DNA from 2 places in the Aminobacter sp. BA135 genome. Region 2 is predicted to be linked to the other one. Evidence: predicted binding sites of a transcription regulator. Region 2 holds the regulator's gene; the other holds the start of a gene.

Region 1 (9,842 bases), 2.6 Mb from region 2:
GCTCAGGGAATTCCGCCGCAGCAAGGGCAGTCTCGGCTACATCCAGGCGGTGCGACGGAGCAAGGACCCGAGCGTCTACACGGTGCTGTTTGAAGACAGTGCCGCCTTGATGGGCCTGGTCATTGCCTTTGCCGGCATCTTTGCCGCGCATTATTTCGAGCAGCCCTGGCTCGACGGTGCCGCCTCGATCGGCATCAGCCTGATCCTTGGCGCCACGGCGGTGTTCCTGGCGCGAGAGAGTAAGGGTTTGCTGATGGGCGAGCCGGCTTCGGCGGACGTGCAGGCGGCGATACTGGCGATCGCCCAGGCCGATCCCGCCGTCGAGCAAGCCAATGGCGTGCTGACAGTGCATCTGGGGCCGGAGCAGGTGGTTGCCGGGCTCAGCCTCGACTTCGTCGACCACATCTCGGCGGCGGAGATCGAAGCCTGCGTCGAAAGACTGGAGACGAAGCTCAAGGCCGAAGTTCCCGAGGTGACGTCGGTGTTCGTCAAGCCGCAGACGTCGCAGCGATGGAAGCTGCGTCATGACCGGATCGTGAACCCGAAGGCAGGGACGCCGATGCCCGAAGGCGGCTAGTGTGCCCGTGAATCACGCATTGCAGGACAGGAGGAGTTCGAAGTGAAGATCGAAGGCGGGTGCCATTGCGGCGCCATTACCTACAAGGCCGAAATCGACCCGGAGAAGACGGCGATCTGCCATTGCACCGATTGCCAGAAACTGACCGGAACGGCCTTTCGCGTTACCGTTCCGGTGCCGGAGGACAAGATCGCGTTTTCGGGAGCGCCGAAGATTTACGTCAAGACAGGCGACAGCGGTAACAAACGCGCTCAGGGCTTCTGCCCCGAATGTGGCTCGCACCTGTTCGCCACTTCGGTCGGTGACGGACCCAAGGTCTATGGGCTGAGGACCGGAACTTCGGACCAGCGCGAGCAACTGGTGCCCCGCAAACAGGTCTGGCACCGATCGGCATTGCACTGGCTGCCGGAGTTCGACGGCATGGAGACGGTGGAGAAACAGTCCTGAGGGCAGGGCTTGCTGCGCTAGTCGCTTTCCTCGACGACGCGCAGCCTGAGCTGCCCAGTCTTGGAATCGGCAGCCCGGGCACCCGGAGGCTGGGTCTTGGCCGTAGCTTCCGCCTCGCCGGCATGGCCCGTGCCGAATTCCAGCGCCTCGATCTTTTCGCCGCGTTTGGTGACCTTGGACGACGATACGAGAATGTCGTCAATGTCCTTGCTCGACTGATCGAAATGCGTCTTGAGTTTACGCACGCGTTCGTCGAGGCGGCCGACATCTTCCATCAGGCGGATGACCTCGCCCTGGATCAGGTGCGCTTGTTCGCGCATGCGGGCGTCCTTGAGGATCGCCTGGATGACCTGGATCGACAGCATCAGCAGTGACGGCGACACGATGACGACGCGGGCGCGGTGAGCACGCTGCACCAGCGATTCGAAGTTCTCGTGGATTTCGGCGAAGATCGATTCCGAGGGCACGAACATGAAGGCGGTGTCCTGGGTCTCGCCCGAGATCAGGTACTTGTCGGCGATCGCCTTGATGTGGACTTCGAGATCGCGCCGGAAGGCCTGGGCGGCATATTTCTGCGCTTCAGCCGCACCTTCGGTATCGGCTGCCGCGCGAATGGCGTTCCACGCCTCGAGCGGAAACTTGGCATCGATGACAAGTGACGGCGCGCCGTTCGGCATCCTGACAAGACAGTCCGGCCGGTTGTTGTTCGACAGCGTCGCCTGGAATTCGTAGGCGCCGAGCGGCAGGCCGTCGGCGACGATCGTCTCCATGCGCGACTGGCCGAAGGCGCCGCGCGTCTGCTTGTTGGAGAGGATCGCCTGCAGTTGCACCACCTGGCCGGCAAGCGACTGGATGTTGCCTTGTGCGGTATCGATGACCGCCAGCCGCTCCTGCAGCTTGGCCAGGCTCTCATGCGTCGATTTCGTCTGCTCGGTCATTGTCTGGCCAAGGCGGCCGGTCATGGCGTCAAGACGTTGGCTCAGCGATTGGGTCAGCTCCGCCTGGCGCGAGCCGAAGATTTCGGCCACCGTGCCGAGCCGGCCCTGCATCTCCGCCTGCGCTTGCAGGATGCCCGCCATGCGGGCCTCGGCATCACGGGCGTGGTCGGCGGCCTCGGCGGCTGCAACCGCGCGCGCCTTGGCCGAGCGCCACAGCGCCACCATCAGGACGGCGACAAGTGCGACGAACAGCACGGCTGCAAACAGCAGCGCCTGCCCGAGCGTGAGCACGGAGGCACCAAGCTGGGCGATGGGGGCGGACAGGATGCTGGAAAGCTCGTTCATGGCGCGCACCATAGCCGATTCGCACAAAAGGTTCAGATCAAAACGGGAACATCCTGGATCGAGCCCTGTTGACGGTTTTCGCCTGACATCCTAGTTGATGCGCATGACCATCAAGCCGCTCATCATCCTGCCCGATCCGCTCCTGCGCCTGGTTTCCAAGCCGGTCGAGCGCATCGACGACGCCACCCGCAAGTTCGCGCGCGACATGCTCGACACCATGTATGACGCGCCGGGCATCGGCCTTGCCGCCATCCAGGTCGGCGAGCCGCTGCGCATACTGGTGATCGACCTTGCCAAGGAAGGCGAGGAGCCGGCGCCGATGACGGTTATCAATCCCGAGATCGTCTCGCGTAGCGACGATCGCTCGATCTATGAGGAAGGCTGCCTCTCGATCCCGGACTATTACGCCGAGGTCGAGCGCCCGGCCAAGGTGCGGGTCAAATATCTCGACGAGAACGCCAAGGAGCAGGAAGTCGAGGCCGACGGTCTGCTGGCCACCTGCCTGCAGCACGAGATCGATCATCTCGATGGCGTGCTGTTCATCGACTACATCTCCAAGCTCAAGCGCGACATGGTGATGAAGAAGTTCAAGAAGCTTGCCAAGGACCGTCCGCCGAGCCGCATGGTGGGGTGAGAGTCTGGCGGACCGGAGACTTCGACGGGCTTGACCTGAAGCTCGTAAACCCGTTTGAAACGATAGCCTGAACGGTCGGCCGACGCCGTCCGGGGCTGTGCGGGATAGCCTAGCAGAATGAGCCTTCGCGTCATCTTCATGGGCACGCCGGATTTTTCCGTGCCGACGCTGCGTGCGATATCAGAAGCCGGCCACGAGGTCGTTGCCGTCTATTCGCAGCCGCCGCGCGCCGCAGGGCGCCGCGGGCTGGAGCTGACGCTGTCGCCGGTGCAGCGCGAGGCCGAGCGGCTGGGTATTGAGGTGCGCACGCCTCTGTCGCTGAGGGGTGAGGCCGAACAGGCGGCCTTTGCCCAGCTTAAGGCCGACGTCGCAGTGGTCGTTGCATACGGTTTGCTGCTACCCAAGGCCATTCTTCAGGGCACGCGGCTGGGCTGCTACAACGGCCATGCCTCGCTGCTGCCGCGCTGGCGCGGGGCGGCTCCGATCCAGCGCGCCATCATGGCAGGCGATGCGGAAACCGGCATGATGGTCATGCGGATGGAAGAGGGATTGGACACCGGACCCGTGGCTCGACTTGAAAAAGTCGCGATTGGACCCGACATGACGGCCGGTGAACTGCACGACCGCCTGATGGCGGAAGGCGCTTTGCTGATGGTGGACGCTCTCGCAGAGCTCGAAGCGGGCAAGCTGGAAACGGTGCCGCAGCCATCGGAAGGCGTGACCTACGCCAAAAAAATCGATAAAGCGGAGACGCGGATCGATTGGACCTTGCCGGCGACGGCGGTCGACAACAATATCCGCGGCCTGTCGCCATTCCCCGGCGCATGGTGCGAAATCGAAATCAGCGGACGAACCGAGCGCTTGAAAATACTGCGCTCGCAACGCGCCGCTGGACAAGGAGAGCCGGGAACGGTTCTCGACGACCGGTTGGAGATTGCCTGCGGCGACGCTGCCGTGAGGTTGGTCGAGGTACAAAGGGCGGGAGGAAAACCCGTCACCGCGGATGAATTCCTGCGCGGTGCCAAGATCGAAAAAGGAATGAAGTTGTCATGAGCATGATGTCGATTAGGGCAGCTACGCCCCGCGACCGCGAGGCGATCCGCCTCGTCGAAGAACACGCCTTCGGGCAGCAGGCCGAGGCTGGTCTCGTCGATGCGCTCGTTGCCGAAGGCGATGCGGTCGTCGAACTGGTGGCTGAAGAGGATGGCGATGTGGTTGGCCACATCCTGTTTTCCAGGCTTTACATCCAGAACGGCGGCAAGACGGTTCCGGCGGTGGCGCTCGCCCCGCTGGCGGTCGAGCCCGATTTCCACGGCACCGGCATCGGTGGCGCGCTGGTCCGCGAAGCCCACATCCGGCTCAAGGATGCCGGCGAGACGATCGCCGTGGTGCTTGGCGATCCGGCCTATTATGGCCGCTTCGGCTACAGCCATGAGCGTGCAGCAGGGTTCGAGAGCGACTACCAGTGCGACGCACTGCAGGCCCTGGCCTGGGGCGAGGCGCCCGAGACGGGCAAGCTGGTCTATGCCTCGGCCTTCGGTACTGCTCTGGCCGCGTAAAGCGGCCGGAGGTTTGACTGCACATGCCGCGCTATCGCCTCGATCTGGAATATGACGGTCGCGCCTATGCCGGGTGGCAGCGGCAGGCTGGCCTGCACACCGTGCAGGCGGCGATCGAGCAGGCGATCCTGAAGTTCTCGGGCGACGAAATCTCGCTGCGCGGCGCCGGCCGGACCGATGCCGGCGTGCATGCCACGGCTCAGGTCGCTCATGCCGACCTGACCAAGGCCTGGGCCGACGACAAGGTACGCGACGCCGTCAACGCGCATCTGCAGATGGCCGGCGAAACCGTCGCCATCATCGCCGCCCGGCAAGTGCCTGACGAGTTCGATGCCCGCTTCTCCGCCACCGGGCGGCACTATCTCTACCGTATTCTCAACCGCCGCGCGCCGGCGGCGCTCGAGCGTGGCAAGGTCTGGTGGGTGCCCAAGCGCCTCGACCACGAGGCGATGGCGGACGCCGCCAGGCTCCTGCTCGGCCGGCATGATTTCACCACCTTCCGCTCGACGCAGTGCCAGGCGAACAGCCCGCTCAGGACGCTTGCCCAGCTCGACGTGACGCGCAGCGGCGACGTGATCGAAGTCAGGACGTCGGCGCGCTCGTTCCTTCACAATCAGGTCCGCTCGATGGTCGGCAGCCTGAAACGCGTCGGCGAGGGCGGCTGGACTGCCGACGACCTCAAGGCAGCCCTCGACGCACGCAACCGCGCCGCCTGCGGCCAGGTCGCGCCGCCCGACGGGCTCTATCTCAGCGGCGTCGATTACTGATCTTTCGAGCTGCATACGGAAAGCCGCGGCGCACAGGTCCTGGAATAGCTTCAGTAGATCGGATTGGTGCCGAGCTTCGGCGCCGGCCAGTCCTGGGTGATGCCGGGCTGCACAGGCCGTTCGAGATAGGTCGACAGCACGACATAGCTGCGCGTCGAGGTCACGCCCGGCGTGTCGTAGATGCGGGCAAGCAGCCCCTCCAGTGCGCGGGTGTCCTCGGTCCGCACCTTGAGCAGGATGCAGGCGTCGCCGGCAACCGTGTGGATTTCCTCGACCTCCGGAAACGACGAGACCGCCATAAGTTCCGGCGTCTTGCCCCAACCCCTGGTGTCGACATGGACGAAGGCCAGCAGCGGCTTGCCGACAGACCTCGGATCGGCCATGGCCACGGTCTGGCGGATGGCACCTGACCGGCGCATGCGCTTGACCCGCTCGTGCGCCGCCGGCGCCGACAGACCTGCCTTTTCGCCCAGTTCGGCGTAGGAGACCGTCGCGTCCTCGACCAGCGCGCCTAACAGCCTTCGGTCGGCGGCATCGATCGAGCGCTCCGGCAGGCGGTTCTGCCGAATGCCGTCTGTTTCTTCATCCATCCGGAAATTCTCCGTTGAAGCCGAACATCATTCGGAGAATATGCGGCAATGTCGAACGTTGATCAAACACTTCCTGCTGCTGCCGAACCCGTGGCCCGCATTCCCCGGGCTGCCTATCTATTGACCGGCTGCATTGCCGTCATCGGTTCCAATTCGCTGGTCCTCGGCCCGATCGCGCCCGAGGTTGCGGCAGGCTTCGGCAGTTCCGTGCCGGTGGTCATGACGGCGGCCTCAGCCTTCGGGTTGGGCACCGCGGCAAGTGCTCTCTTCCTTGCCCGCTACATCGACCGCTTCGGCGCCAAGCGCATGTTGCAGCGGGCGCTGGCGTTGCTGGCCGTAGCCCTTTTGGCCAGTGCCGCGGCACCCCAGGTCATTGTGCTGGTCGCAGCGCAATTGCTGGCCGGCATCGCGGCCGGAATAGCCCTGCCGGCGATCTATGCCAGCGCCGCGGCCGTTGCACCACCCGGCCGCGAAAGCGGAACCATCGGCGTCGTGCTGACCGGCTGGACGCTGTCGATGGTCGCCGGCGTGTCGATGTCTGCCGTGCTCGCCGACCTCGTTCACTGGCGCGCGGTATTCGCAGCGGTGGCGCTGCTCTCTGCCATTGCGCTGGCAGCGATTTCGGCGATGTCGGCCGACGACAAGCCGGCCGGTGGTGTCGCACCAGCGCCGCTGGGAGCGCTGGCGACGCCCGGCATCGTCCCGTTGTTGATCGCCTGTGGCGCCTTCATGACGGCGTTTTACGGCGTCTATGGCTATCTCGGCGATCATCTGCATCAGGCGCTCGGCCGGCCGGTCAGCGCCAATGGCCTCGCCGCCATTTCCTACGGCATCGGTTTCGGCGCTGCCGCACTGCTGGACGGCATTGTCGATCGCCTCGGCGCCCGGCGCGTCATGCCGATAGCCTATCTCGGAGTGGCGGCAATCTATGTGCTCATCGCGGCAGTCGCCGGCACCTTCACCATCCTGATCGCCAGCATGGCCTTGTGGGGCTTGGGCAACCATTTCGGGTTGAACGTGCTGGTCATGCGCCTGTCCGCGCTCGACCCTAGCAGGCGTGGAACCATCATGGGGCTGAACAGCGCGGTGACCTATCTTGCCGTGTCGGTCGGCACCACCGCCTTCGGGCCGCTCTACGCCAATTACGGCTTTGCCGCTTCCGCAGTCGTTGCGGCCGTACTGATGCTAGGTGCTGCCGCTGCTGCCTGGCGTTGAGCTCCGGGCGCTGGGGTTTCAGGCCGGCAACTGGATGCCGAGCAGGGCCTGCAGCGAAAACAGCACGAGCAGCGATACGAAGAACATGCCGGCGAAGACGGCCGACCCGATCGCCGCGCCCTTGCCGATGGTGGCGTTGGTCATGCGCCAGGTGAACACCATCGCGAGCGCGAACACCGCAAACGACAGCAGCGAAACAACGTTGTCAGCCGCCGGAAACAGCATGCGGGCGAGCGCTGCCGGCAGCATCAGCCAGGCGATGATCGCGGACGTCCAGTTGCTGGCGACGACGTAATGGACGAAGCGGTCGCCGATGCCGACGCGTGGCGCCACCAGTGCCAGCACGATGAGCGGCAGGACCCAGGCGCCGATGTCGACCATCGCCAGCCGGACGACGATGCCGAAGCGGCTGGCGAATGTCGCCGTCTCCAGCGCGACGTCATTGGACACCCCGGCCCAGCCGACAACGAGGGCGGGAACGGCAACCAGGATTGCGAAGAACGAATTCCAAAAGCCGTCGGCGCTGAGATCGAGCTGGCGCAGGCCGTCGGCCTTGCCCAGCATCAGCCGCCAGGCGCCCCCCAGATTCTGCTCGATTTCATCGCTTGCCAGCATCAGGGCCATTCGTCATCCGAACCAGTCTGCGAGGAACTGCTGGTAGACCTGTGTCAGCTGTTCGAGCTCGGCAAGCGGCACGCGCTCGTCGACCATGTGCATGGTCTTGCCGACGAGCCCGAACTCGACGACCGGGCAGTAGTCCTTGATGAATCGTGCATCGGAGGTACCGCCCGTCGTCGATAGTTTGGGCTTGCGTCCGGTGACGCGCTTGATGGAGCCGGCAAGCGCATCGATCAGCTTGTCGTTGCGGGTCAGGAAGACGTGGCTCGGCCGGTCGCGCCAGACGAGCTCGAACTCGACCGGCTCCTTGCGGCCCTTACGGTACTTCTTGCGCCCGCTCGCCTTGTCCAGCCGGTTGTGGATCTCGGCCTGCAGCGTCTCGGCCGTCCAGCTGTCGTTGAAGCGGATGTTGAAGCTGGCGGTAGCCTTGGCCGGAATGACGTTCGTCGCCGGATTGCCGACGTCGAAGGTGGTTAGCTCCAGATTCGATGGCTGGAAATCCTTGGTGCCCTTGTCGAAGACCGGGTTGAGCAGTGCATCGACCAGGGTCATCAGCCCGCGCACCGGGTTGTCGGCGAGATGCGGATAGGCGGCGTGGCCTTGCCTGCCGTTGACGGTGATGGTGGCCGAGATCGAACCACGGCGGCCGATCTTGATCATGTCGCCGAGCGCATCGGGGTTGGTCGGCTCGCCGACCAGCGATGCGTCCCACTTTTCGCCGCGCGAGGCCGCCCATTCGAGCAGCTTGACCGTGCCGTTGATCGAGGGGCCTTCCTCGTCGCCGGTGATCAGCAGCGAAATTGAACCCTTCGGCCCGCCATGGGCTTCGACGTGGCGGGCGACGGCGGCGATGAAGCAGGCGATGCCGCCCTTCATGTCGACGGCGCCGCGGCCATACATCTCGCCTTTGTCGACCGCCGCCGAAAACGGCGGATGCTTCCACGCCGCCTCGTCGCCGACCGGCACCACGTCGGTATGGCCGGCAAACATCAGATGCGGCCCGTTGCCCGACCGGCGGGCATAGAGGTTCTCGACATCAGGCGTGCCGTCCTCGGAGAAGGTCGGGCGATCGATGGCGAAGCCGAGCGGCTTCAGCATGGCTTCAAGCGCCGTCAGCGCACCGCCTTCGGCCGGCGTGACCGACGGGCAGCGGATGAGGGCGGCGAGGTTTTCGGCGGGATCTGTCGGCAGTTTCATGGCGACAGCGATAATCGAATCGCCGGTTCCTGTCACGACGGTCGATTGTACCAGCGACATCGGCCTCCAGTTTCGCAAAAGCGTGGGGCGCTCACGCGCGGCTCTGGTCACGAGCTCCGCAACAGCTCGCGTCGATGTCGAGATTGAACTCGGCAACGGGTGAGACGACCACACCAGCGATTTTTGAGTCCGCCCTTAAGTCTCCTGCAATCAGCTGCTGGCATTGTCGCGGCATGAGAATTGCCACGATCACCCATTGGGCCTACGGCATCACTGTCGTCCTGACGGCGCTTTCCGGCGTTTCGTTCATCCTGTCGTCCAACAGCGCCCTCCAGGAGCGCGCTGCGGCCGAGGAGCATCTCACGCTCGACACGCTGGCCGAAGATCTTGCCCTTGGTGCGGAAATGCGCAGCGACGAAGCGAGGCTTTACGTGATGCGCGGTGAGGTGCGCCATCTCCAGGCGTTTCGCGTACAAGAGGCTGCGGAACGGCGGCTGGAGACCGTTGCGTCGGACCTGGCGGCCCGCGATCCCGCGCCGGCGGAGGCTGCGGCGCTGCAGGCGATCGATGCCCGGGCGGAGGAACTGGACAAGCTCGAAGCGGCAGCTATCGAGGCGTATCAGAACGGAAACAAGACGGCCGCGCAGGAAGCTCTTTTCGGCGCCGAACACGAACGGGTCCAGAATGCGCTGCTTCAGACGGTCACCCATTTCCGCGACCTGACCGCCGCGCGCACGACTGCGGCACTCGATGCGGCTCGCGACCGCAGCAACTGGTGGAGCCTTGTCGCCAAGGTCATGCTGGCGACCACGGGGGCGCTGTTCGTGGCCGTGCTCTATTTCGTTCTCAGCCGACGGGTGGCGACGCCGTTGCGCCACATGACCGGGATCGTCAGCCGGCTGGCCAAGCAGGACTACAGCGTCGAGGTTCCGGTCAATCGTCGGGCCGACGAAAT
Region 2 (9,842 bases):
GCGAAGGTGCCTCCGCGATGTTTGCAATGGGCCAGGGCGGCACTGGCATCATCACCGCCCCTGCCGGCGATGCGCAGATCCTGTTCAAGGTCGCCGAAGTGTTCGAGCCGGCCGGTGCGGACAAGAGCGCGGTGCCAGAGGACGCGCAGAAGCAGTTTGCCTCCGGCATGTCGGACGACCTGCTCGACCAGATCGTCGCCCAGCTCCAGGGCGAGTATCAAGCAACGATCAACCAGGCGGCGATCACCCGCGCACTCGCGGTGGGAACGCCATGAGCGCACTCAAGCCGCATATTGCCAAGGTCGCCGCGGGCACCCCTCTCACCTTCGAGGAGGCACGCGAGGCCTTCGACATCATCATGTCGGGCGAAGCCACGCCCGGCCAGATCGGTGGCTTTCTCATGGCGCTGCGGGTGCGCGGCGAGACCGTCAGCGAGATATCGGGCGCCGTCGCCACCATGCGCGACAAGATGCTGCGCGTCGAAGCCCCTGCCGATGCCATCGACATCGTCGGCACCGGCGGTGACGGTTCGCACAGCGTCAACATCTCGACTGCCTCGGCCTTCGTCATCGCGGGCGCAGGTGTGCCTGTCGCCAAGCACGGCAATCGCGGCCTGTCCTCGCTGACCGGCGCCGCCGACGTTCTGACCGCTCTTGGCGTCAACATCGACCTCACGCCAGAGGCGATCGGCCGCTGCATCCATGACGCCGGCGTCGGCTTCATGTTCGCGCCGGCGCATCACCCGGCGATGAAGCATGTCGGCGCGACCCGCGTCGAACTTGGCACCCGCACCATCTTCAACCTGCTCGGCCCGCTCTCCAATCCCGCCGGCGTCAACCGCCAGCTGGTTGGCGTGTTCTCGCCCGAATGGGTGCGTCCGGTGGCCGAGACGCTGAAGGAACTTGGCGCCCAGCACGTCTGGGTCGTCCACGGCGACGGTTATGACGAGATCACCACCACGGGTGAGACCCATGTCGCAGCCCTCAAGGACGGTGTGATCACCACGTTTACGCTGGCGCCCGAACAAGTCGGCTTGAGCAAGCATACGCGCGAAGAGCTGCGCGGCGGCGATTCCGCCTACAATGCCGCTGCCCTGCGCGGGGTTCTCGAAGGTGCCAAGGGTGCCTATCGCGACACGGTGCTGATGAATGCCGGTGCCGGCCTCGTCGTTGCCGGCAAGGCTGCAACGATCGGCGAAGGCGTGGCGCTTGCCGCCGAGGCAATCGACAGCGGCCGCGCCAAGGCAGTGCTCGACCGACTGGTCGCCGTTTCGAACGGATAGAGACATGGCCGATATCCTGCGCCGCATCGAAGCCTACAAGCGCGACGAGATCGCCGCAGCGAAGGCGCTGCTGCCGCTCGCCGAGCTCAAAGCGCGCGCCCGCGACGTCACCAGGCCGCGCGGCTTTCTCGCGGCACTCGAAACCAGGCACCGTGAAAGCCGCTTTGGCCTGATCGCCGAGATCAAGAAGGCGAGCCCGTCCAAAGGCCTGATCCGTCCCGACTTCGATCCGCCGGCGCTCGCCAGGGCCTATGCCGACGGCGGCGCTGCCTGCCTGTCGGTGCTGACCGACACGCCGTCCTTCCAGGGCGCACCGGAGTTCCTGACCGCCGCGCGGGACGCCTGCGCCTTGCCGGCATTGCGCAAGGACTTCATGTTCGAGCCTTATCAGGTGCACGAAGCACGTGCATGGGGCGCGGACGCGATCCTGATCATCATGGCGAGCCTGAGCGACGACGATGCCAGGCGCCTCGAGGATGAGGCGTTCGAAATCGGCATGGACGTGCTCGTCGAGGTCCATGACGAAGAAGAGACAGAACGCGCACTGAAGCTTCAGTCGCGCCTGCTCGGCATCAACAACCGCAACCTGCGCACATTCGAGGTCAGCCTCGACACGTCAGAGCGCCTGGCGCCGATGGTGCCGGCAGACCGGCTGCTGGTCGGCGAAAGCGGCATCTTCACCCATGCCGATTGCCTGCGTCTGGAGAAATCCGGCATCTCCAGTTTCCTCGTCGGCGAAAGCCTGATGCGGCAGGCCGACGTGACCTCGGCGACGCGTGCGCTGCTCGATGGCGCAGCCCTGGCAAGCGCCTGACATGGCAACCACCCTCACCCATATCGGCGCCACCGGCGAGGCCAACATGGTCGATGTCGGCGACAAGGCCGAGACAACACGCACGGCAATTGCCGAAGGCCATGTCGTCATGCGTCCGGAAACGCTTGATCTGATCCTGTCGGGCAACGCCAAGAAGGGCGACGTGCTCGGCACCGCCCGCATTGCCGGCATCATGGCGGCCAAACGCACGCATGAGCTCGTGCCGCTCTGCCATCCCATTCTTTTGACCAAGGTTTCGGTCGAGATCGAGCCAGATGAGGCGCTGCCCGGCCTGCACGTCACGGCGCTTGCCCGCGTCACCGGCAAGACCGGCGTCGAGATGGAAGCGCTGACGGCTGCCTCGGTCGCCTGCCTTACCATCTACGACATGGCCAAGGCCGCCGACCGCGGCATGGTGATCTCCGGCATCCGATTGGTCGAGAAGACCGGCGGCAAGTCGGGCGACTACAAGGCTGCCGAATAGATGGCGCTGCTGCCCGTCGCCGACGCCCTGGCGCGCCTGCTCGACGCTGCCGAACCACGCGGCACGGAAACTGTCGGCCTTGCCCAGGCATCGGGCCGCGTGCTGTCGGCTCCACTACACGCCCTGCGCACCCAGCCGCCCTTTGACGCCTCCGCCATGGATGGCTACGCCGTCCAGGCCGCCGACATCGCTTCACTGCCGGCGCAGCTCAAGGTCATCGGCCAGGCACCCGCCGGCAAGCAGTTCACGGGCACCGTCGGGGCGGGCGAGTGCGTCCGCATCTTCACCGGCGCACCGGTGCCTGAGGGCGCGGATACCGTCGTCATTCAGGAAAACGTTCGCGATATCGGCAATGGCGAGATCGCGGTGCTCGAGCCAACGCTTGCTGGCCGTAACATCCGCGCCAGGGGCCTCGACTTCAAGCAGGGTGACCTCATCCTTGATGCAGGACGTGTGCTCGACCCGGCTGCGCTCTCGCTGATCGCAGCTGCCAATCATCCCAGCGTCGAAGTGCTGCGGGCGCCCCTGGTCGCCATCATCGCCACCGGCGACGAGCTGTTGCCGCCGGGCAGCAATCCCGGGCCCGACCAGATCATCGCCTCCAACGCCTATGGCGTCGCGGCGATCGTTCAGTCGGTTGGCGCGCGCGTGCTCAATCTCGGCATCGCCGCCGACCGCACCGAGGCAATCTCCGCACTGGTCGCCAAGGCGCTCGCCGCCGACGCCGATGTGATCGTCACGCTGGGCGGCGCTTCGGTCGGCGACCACGACCTCGTTCACCGTGTCCTGACCGATCTCGGCATGGATCTCAACTTCTGGAAGATCGCGATGCGCCCGGGCAAGCCGCTGATGTTCGGCCGGCTCGGCGACAGCCGCTGCGTCGGCCTGCCGGGCAATCCGGTCGCCAGCCTGATCTGCTCGCAGATTTTCCTGAAACCTCTGCTGGCGAAGCTTGGCGGCCGCCCTTATTCGCCCGATATGCGCAACGGCATTCTCGACATGGCAATGGCGGCCAACGACCTGCGCCAGGACTTTGTCCGCGCGATTGCGCGCGAGACCGCTGAGGGTCTCGTCGTCACACCCTACCTGATCCAGGACTCTTCGATGCTGCGCACGCTGGCCGACGCCAACTGCGCCATCGTGCGGGTGCCCTTCGCGCCTGCAGTCGAAGCCGGCAGCGCCTGCCAGGTGATGATGTTGCGCTGAGCAGCACCTTCCACCCTTCACGAAATATCAACAGTTGCGGAACACAACTGGAACAGATAGTGTTTGTTCTGGGTTTGTTTTTCTTCTGATTCCTCGGGGGTGGCGATGCTGACGCGCAAACAACACGAGCTTTTGCTATTCATCCACGAGCGGCTGAAGGAAGCGGGTATTCCGCCGTCCTTCGACGAGATGAAGGAAGCACTCGACCTCGCCTCCAAGTCCGGCATCCATCGCCTGATCACGGCGCTCGAAGAACGCGGCTTCATCAGACGCCTGCCCAACCGGGCGCGCGCGCTTGAAGTGCTGCGCCTGCCCGATTCGATCGCGCCTGGCCTCAACGCAGCGAAGAAGTTCTCGCCCAGCGTCATCGAGGGTAGCCTCGGCCGCAAACCCGAGCCGTCACGCAGCATGTCGGCCGGCAATGACGACGATGTTGCTTCGGCGGTTGCCATTCCCGTCATGGGACGCATCGCTGCCGGTGTGCCTATCGACGCCATCCAGCACAAGACGCATTCGATTTCGGTGCCGCCAGACATGATCATGGGCGGCGAGCATTACGCGCTCGAGGTCAAGGGCGACTCGATGATCGAGGCCGGCATCTTCGACGGCGACACTGTGGTCATCCGCAGCTCGACCACGGCCAATCCCGGTGAGATCATCGTCGCCCTCGTCGACGACGAAGAAGCGACGCTCAAGCGTTTCCGCCGCAAGGGTGCCTCGATCGCTCTTGAGGCCGCCAATCCGGCCTATGAAACCCGCATCTTCGGACCCGACAGGGTCAAGGTGCAGGGCAAGCTTGTCGGCCTGATCCGCCGCTATTGATTGCCGGGGCTGCGTTCCGCCACCTCGGCCTGTCCATACTGCTGCAATCTGTATAAGCCGGACCTGCCCTGTTGCTATCGTGCCGTATCTGACGGCTCTGCGACGGCGGGTACAGATCTCGGACTCACCGTGTGGCCGCAGTCGGCGCTTTTGGGTGCGCCTTGGTTGCCCCGGCAGGTGTCTTCGGGGGCATCTCCGTTCGCTTGTAGGGTGGCAGGCCCCTCGCCTCGCGCGAAAATTGGCGCTGCGCATGCCACGGGCGGTACGGTTCCGCCACAGCGTGGCGTATCTCGACCGCCTGATCTATGCCAACCGCCTCGGCTGTGATGAATATCGACGCACTGCCAAGGCGCGCCAGCTCGCGTTTGGTGAGCACGGTCACGCCGGGGCAGACGTCGCTTGCCGTGGCATCGTCGACGACGATGAGATCCGCGTTGTCGCAGGCTCGTGCAGCGGCGCTCGCATTCGCCGCATGAACGATCCGTGCACCCTCCGATTGCTGAACCGTGCACAGCCCGCTGTCACATACGAAGGCGTCCGCGCCGGCGGCGTTTAGCTCTCCAGATACTGGTTTGCCGGGTATCGTACCGGCGACATCTGCCTCGGCTGCTGGCTGTGAGCCGGTCTCGCTGGGCATACGGACAGTCCCGTTCGTTGCATTCGCCGCCGAACGGGCCGGGGTGATGAGTGTTTCCGACGCCAGCGCGCGCTGCCAGTTGTCGACGGTGAACTGGTTCGGCCGGACGCGATTGACGGCCAGTTTGCCATCGCCGACCGGGACGCCGACGAGGCGGCCATCTTCCGAAACGAGAACGTTGGGCGTTTCCGTTTCCACGACCGTCAGCAGCCCAAGGGCCGCGAATGGCAGTGCGGCGGCGCGCAGCCAGGTCGTTGCCGTCGACGCGATGACGAGTGCTGCAGTGAGCAACAATACCGCATGTGACGAGACAAGGCCGACCGCATCGACCGGCGAGCGCTCGGAGAACCAGGTGGCGATGCCAATCATTGCCTTCAGGCCGAAGCCCATCGTGTCGAGGAAGGGGCCGTCGAGTCCAAGCGGCATGAAGATGCCAGCCATGACGGCAAAGGGCATGACAAGGACAGACACAAACGGGCTGACTGCCAGATTGGCGAACAGACTGAGGGGCGAGACACGTTGGAAATGCCATGCACCCAAAACGCTGGTCGCGAGCCCGGCAATCACCGACGTCGCGGCGAGACCTATAGCAACTGTCGCAAGCCAGCGCCAGATTTTGGACGGCAGCGATCTCTGACCGACCGGCAGCGCCTGCTCCTCCCGCCGGTCCGACCACCAGGCATATGCGCCAACGAGGGCTGCCGTTGCGGCGAACGACATCTGGAAGCTCGGCCCGACGACTTCGTGGGGCGAGATCATGATCACGAGGACGGCCGAGATCGCCAGGTTGCGCATGGTGAGTGCTGCGCGGTCGAACAGCACGGCCGTCAGCATCACCGCCAGCATGATGAAGCTGCGTTGCGCCGCGACCTCGGCGCCTGAAATGAACAGATAGCCGCCGGTGGCGAGCAGTGCTGCGCCTGCCGCGTACTTCTTGACCGGCCGGTGCGAGGTGAAGCCGGGAAAGGCGGCGAAGCATAGCCGCATCAAAAGCATGACCGTGCCTGCGACCATCGCCATGTGCAGACCCGAGATCGAGATGATGTGGTAGAGCCCGGTACGCCGCAGCGCCTCGTTGACATCCTCGGGAATGCCGCCGCTCACGCCGACGACCAGGGCAGCCGCGATTTCGCCCTCCGGACCGCCAATGCGGTCGCGAATGCGCTGGGCAATCTTCTGGCGCACATTCTCGATCGACGCGAATGCACGATTACTGGCCGACAGCGGCTGGGTGGTTGCAGCAAACTCTGGGCCTTTCATGAAAAACCCGCTGGCGCCGATGCCGTCGAAATAGCTTTCGAAGGAAAAATCATAGCTGCCCGGCCGCACAGGCCCGGACGGCGGCATCAGCCTGACATACCCCGTCAGCTCGGACCCCGCCATGACGCCGTCAGGAAGCTTGCGGGCAACGAGCCGCACCCGATCGGGCGTGTAACGCAAGACCGGGCGGGCGGTCGCCAGAACGTCGAGCGTCAGCCGCACCCTGCCCTTGTCCAGATTGTTGATCTCGACGACGCGCCCGGTGATGGCGGTCGAGATCTCGGCGCCCAGCATCTTCGTAGCCATGCGTTCCGTCTCGAACTTTGCAACCGCCATGCCGAGCATTGAGGCGGCGAGTGCGGCGAGCGCGTAGTGAACAAGCCGCCGTCCGCGCGTTAGGAAGGCGAGGACGGCCGGTGTCGCTGACACAACGACGAGCGGCGCGACATGCGGCTCGTTCGGAAGCGCGAAATACACCAGGGCACCAGCGGCTAGAAAAACCGGAAGAAGCAGGAACGCCGCACCGCGGTCGAGTTCCGTTTCGATCGCGGCCAGGGTGGATCGTACGGTGATCCGGTGACCGACCAGCAATTGCGATCCTTGCCGTAGCCAGGCCTTGTGTCCTCGCTGAAACGGCGATGCATCGGCGTCAGGAGCAGCATCTCTCTCGGGCAGAGCTGGTGGTGTCCACGCAACGGCAGGCACGGCTGGAGAGGTCAGCAAGTCGCGCTCGCTGGCTTCGACCACCGGATTGTTACCGGCCTGCCCCTCCCGCACGTGGTCGCCCATCGGGCCTGCCTCTTGCGCCCCAGACCTTCTATGCTACATCAACCGCACACAAACGCCATGCGCCGCCGGTTTTCGGCCAAGCGCCCTGCTTCCCTTGGAAATCGTCATGCCTGTCGTCACCCGCTTCGCCCCCTCGCCCACCGGCTATCTGCACATTGGTGGCGCGCGTACCGCTCTCTTCAACTGGCTTTATTCCCGCCACACCGGCGGCACCATGCTGCTGCGTATCGAGGACACCGACCGCGAGCGCTCGACCGACGCCGCAACTGCAGCGATCCTCAAGGGCCTGACCTGGCTCGGCCTGACCTGGGAGGGTGAGCCGATCTCGCAGTTCGAGCGAGCGCCGCGCCATCGCGAGGTGGCCGAAGAACTCGTGCGCATGGGCAAAGCCTATTATTGCTACGCCTCGCAGGAAGAGCTGACCGAGATGCGCGAGAAGGCGCGCGCCGAGGGCAAGCCGCCACGCTATGACGGCCGCTGGCGCGACCGCGACCCGTCCGAGGCGCCGGCTGGTGTCAAGCCGGTCATTCGCATCAAGGCGCCGCAGGACGGCGAGACGCTGGTGCTCGACCGCGTGCAGGGTGATGTGCGCTTTCCCAACAAGGATCTCGACGATTTCATCATCCTGCGTTCGGACGGCGTACCGACCTACATGCATGCTGTCGTCGTCGACGATCACGACATGGGCGTCACCCACATCATCCGTGGCGACGACCACCTGACCAACGCCGCGCGCCAGACCGTCATCTACAACGCCATGGGCTGGGACGTGCCGGTGATGGCGCATATTCCGCTGATCCATGGTGCGGACGGCGCAAAGCTGTCCAAGCGCCATGGCGCGCTCGGCGTCGATGCTTATCGCGCCATGGGCTATTTGCCTGAGGCCCTGCTCAACTACCTCGCCCGCCTCGGCTGGAGCCATGGCGACGACGAGGTGATGAGCATCGAGAACATGATCAGCTGGTTCGAGATCGAGGACGTCAACAAGGGTGCGGCACGCTTCGACTTTGCCAAGCTCGAGGCGCTGAACGGCGTTCACATGCGCCAGATGGACGACAAGAAGCTGTTCGACATCTTCGTTGCCACCTTGCCCTATCTGCCCGGCGGCGACGCCATCCTCGGCGGGCTCGACGACACGCGCAAGGCACAGCTGCTTGCCGCCATGCCGGGCCTCAAAGAGCGCGCCAAGACGCTGATCGAACTGGCTGACGGCGCAGGCTTCCTGTTTGCCCAGCGTCCGCTGCCGCTCGATGAGAAGGCCGCCGGCCTGCTCGCCGGCCCAGCCAAGGATATCCTCAAGGGCGCGCATGCGGCGCTCGCGACGGTCGCTGCCGCCGACTGGACGGCGGCCAATGCAGAGGCCGCGATCCGCGAGTTTGCCGGCCGCGAAAATCTGAAATTGGGCGGCGTGGCGCAGCCTTTGCGGGCCGCCCTGACGGGCAGGAGCACTTCCCCCGGAGTGTTCGATGTGCTCGCCGTTCTAGGGCGCGACGAAAGTCTAGCCCGCATTTTTGATCAAATCGATTAGGTCAGCAGTGCTTTCCTAGTTTTGCATTGAAATGAGGCTGTTGCGGTGCAACATTGCGGCAACAGGTCAATTTGAAAGCAGCGGGAAAGCTGGGAAGCGAGTTCAAGCGTTCCGGTCCTAATGGGTTGCCTTGTTATGACGATTGCGCCGCGCAAGGCGGCAACTCAGCACTAAGGAGTATGCGATGACTGATTCGACCGCCAAACTGGAGTTCCGCGGCCAGACCCACGAGTTCAAGGTCCGCGGCGGAACGGTCGGACCGGATGTGATCGACATCGCATCGCTCTACGCAACGACCGGCGCATTCACCTACGACCCGGGCTTCACCTCCACCGCAAGCTGCGAATCGGAAATCACCTTCATCGACGGCGACGCCGGTGTCCTGCTGCACCGCGGCTATCCGATCGACCAGCTCGCCGAGCACGGCGACTTCCTCGAAGTCTGCTACCTCCTGCTCTACGGCGAACTGCCGACCAAGGCGCAGAAGGACGACTTCGACTACCGCATCACGCGCCACACCATGGTGCATGAGCAGATGTCGCGCTTCTTCACCGGCTTCCGCCGCGACGCACACCCGATGGCGGTGATGTGCGGCGTGGTCGGCGCGCTGTCGGCCTTCTATCACGACTCGACCGACATCTCCGATCCGCACCAGCGCATGGTCGCCTCGATCCGCCTGATCGCAAAGATGCCGACGATCGCCGCGATGGCCTACAAGTACCACATCGGCCAGCCGTTCATTTACCCCAAGAACGAGCTGAACTTTGCCGCCAACTTCCTGCACATGTGCTTTGCCGTGCCGTGCGAGGAGTACAAGGTCAACCCGGTGCTGGCCCGCGCCATGGAGCGCATCTTCATCCTGCACGCCGACCACGAGCAGAACGCCTCGACCTCGACCGTGCGCCTCGCCGGCTCGTCGGGTGCCAATCCGTTCGCCTGCATCGCCGCCGGCATCGCCTGCCTGTGGGGCCCCGCACATGGCGGCGCCAATGAAGCAGCGCTCAACATGCTCAGCGAGAT

Evidence for each region. Region 2 encodes LexA, which represses DNA repair genes until DNA is damaged. Its sites were predicted from a motif close to TGTTCNNNNTGTGTTCNG; they were not measured.
Region 1: a site for LexA is predicted at 2,341-2,358, ahead of SLT36_RS27735 (DNA recombination protein RmuC). Genes of this name have one in related genera too.

The regions. Positions count from the first base shown of each region.
Region 1 covers NZ_CP139572.1:5,711,262-5,721,103, reverse strand. The annotation lists gene SLT36_RS27745 (cation diffusion facilitator family transporter) at 1-577, shown strand, start outside; gene SLT36_RS27740 (GFA family protein) at 620-1,024, shown strand; gene SLT36_RS27735 (DNA recombination protein RmuC) at 1,042-2,307, opposite strand; gene def (peptide deformylase) at 2,411-2,941, shown strand; gene fmt (methionyl-tRNA formyltransferase) at 3,059-3,994, shown strand; gene SLT36_RS27720 (GNAT family N-acetyltransferase) at 3,991-4,500, shown strand; gene truA (tRNA pseudouridine(38-40) synthase TruA) at 4,524-5,267, shown strand; gene SLT36_RS27710 (Lrp/AsnC family transcriptional regulator) at 5,318-5,857, opposite strand; gene SLT36_RS27705 (MFS transporter) at 5,906-7,072, shown strand; gene SLT36_RS27700 (transporter) at 7,091-7,687, opposite strand; gene dapE (succinyl-diaminopimelate desuccinylase) at 7,700-8,887, opposite strand; gene SLT36_RS27690 (diguanylate cyclase) at 9,121-9,842, shown strand, end outside.
Region 2 covers NZ_CP139572.1:3,089,517-3,099,358, reverse strand. The annotation lists gene SLT36_RS15055 (SurA N-terminal domain-containing protein) at 1-275, shown strand, start outside; gene trpD (anthranilate phosphoribosyltransferase) at 272-1,282, shown strand; gene trpC (indole-3-glycerol phosphate synthase TrpC) at 1,287-2,096, shown strand; gene moaC (cyclic pyranopterin monophosphate synthase MoaC) at 2,098-2,580, shown strand; gene SLT36_RS15035 (molybdopterin molybdotransferase MoeA) at 2,581-3,786, shown strand; gene lexA (transcriptional repressor LexA) at 3,892-4,608, shown strand; gene SLT36_RS15025 (ComEC/Rec2 family competence protein) at 4,733-7,294, opposite strand; gene gltX (glutamate--tRNA ligase) at 7,401-8,822, shown strand; gene gltA (citrate synthase) at 9,007-9,842, shown strand, end outside.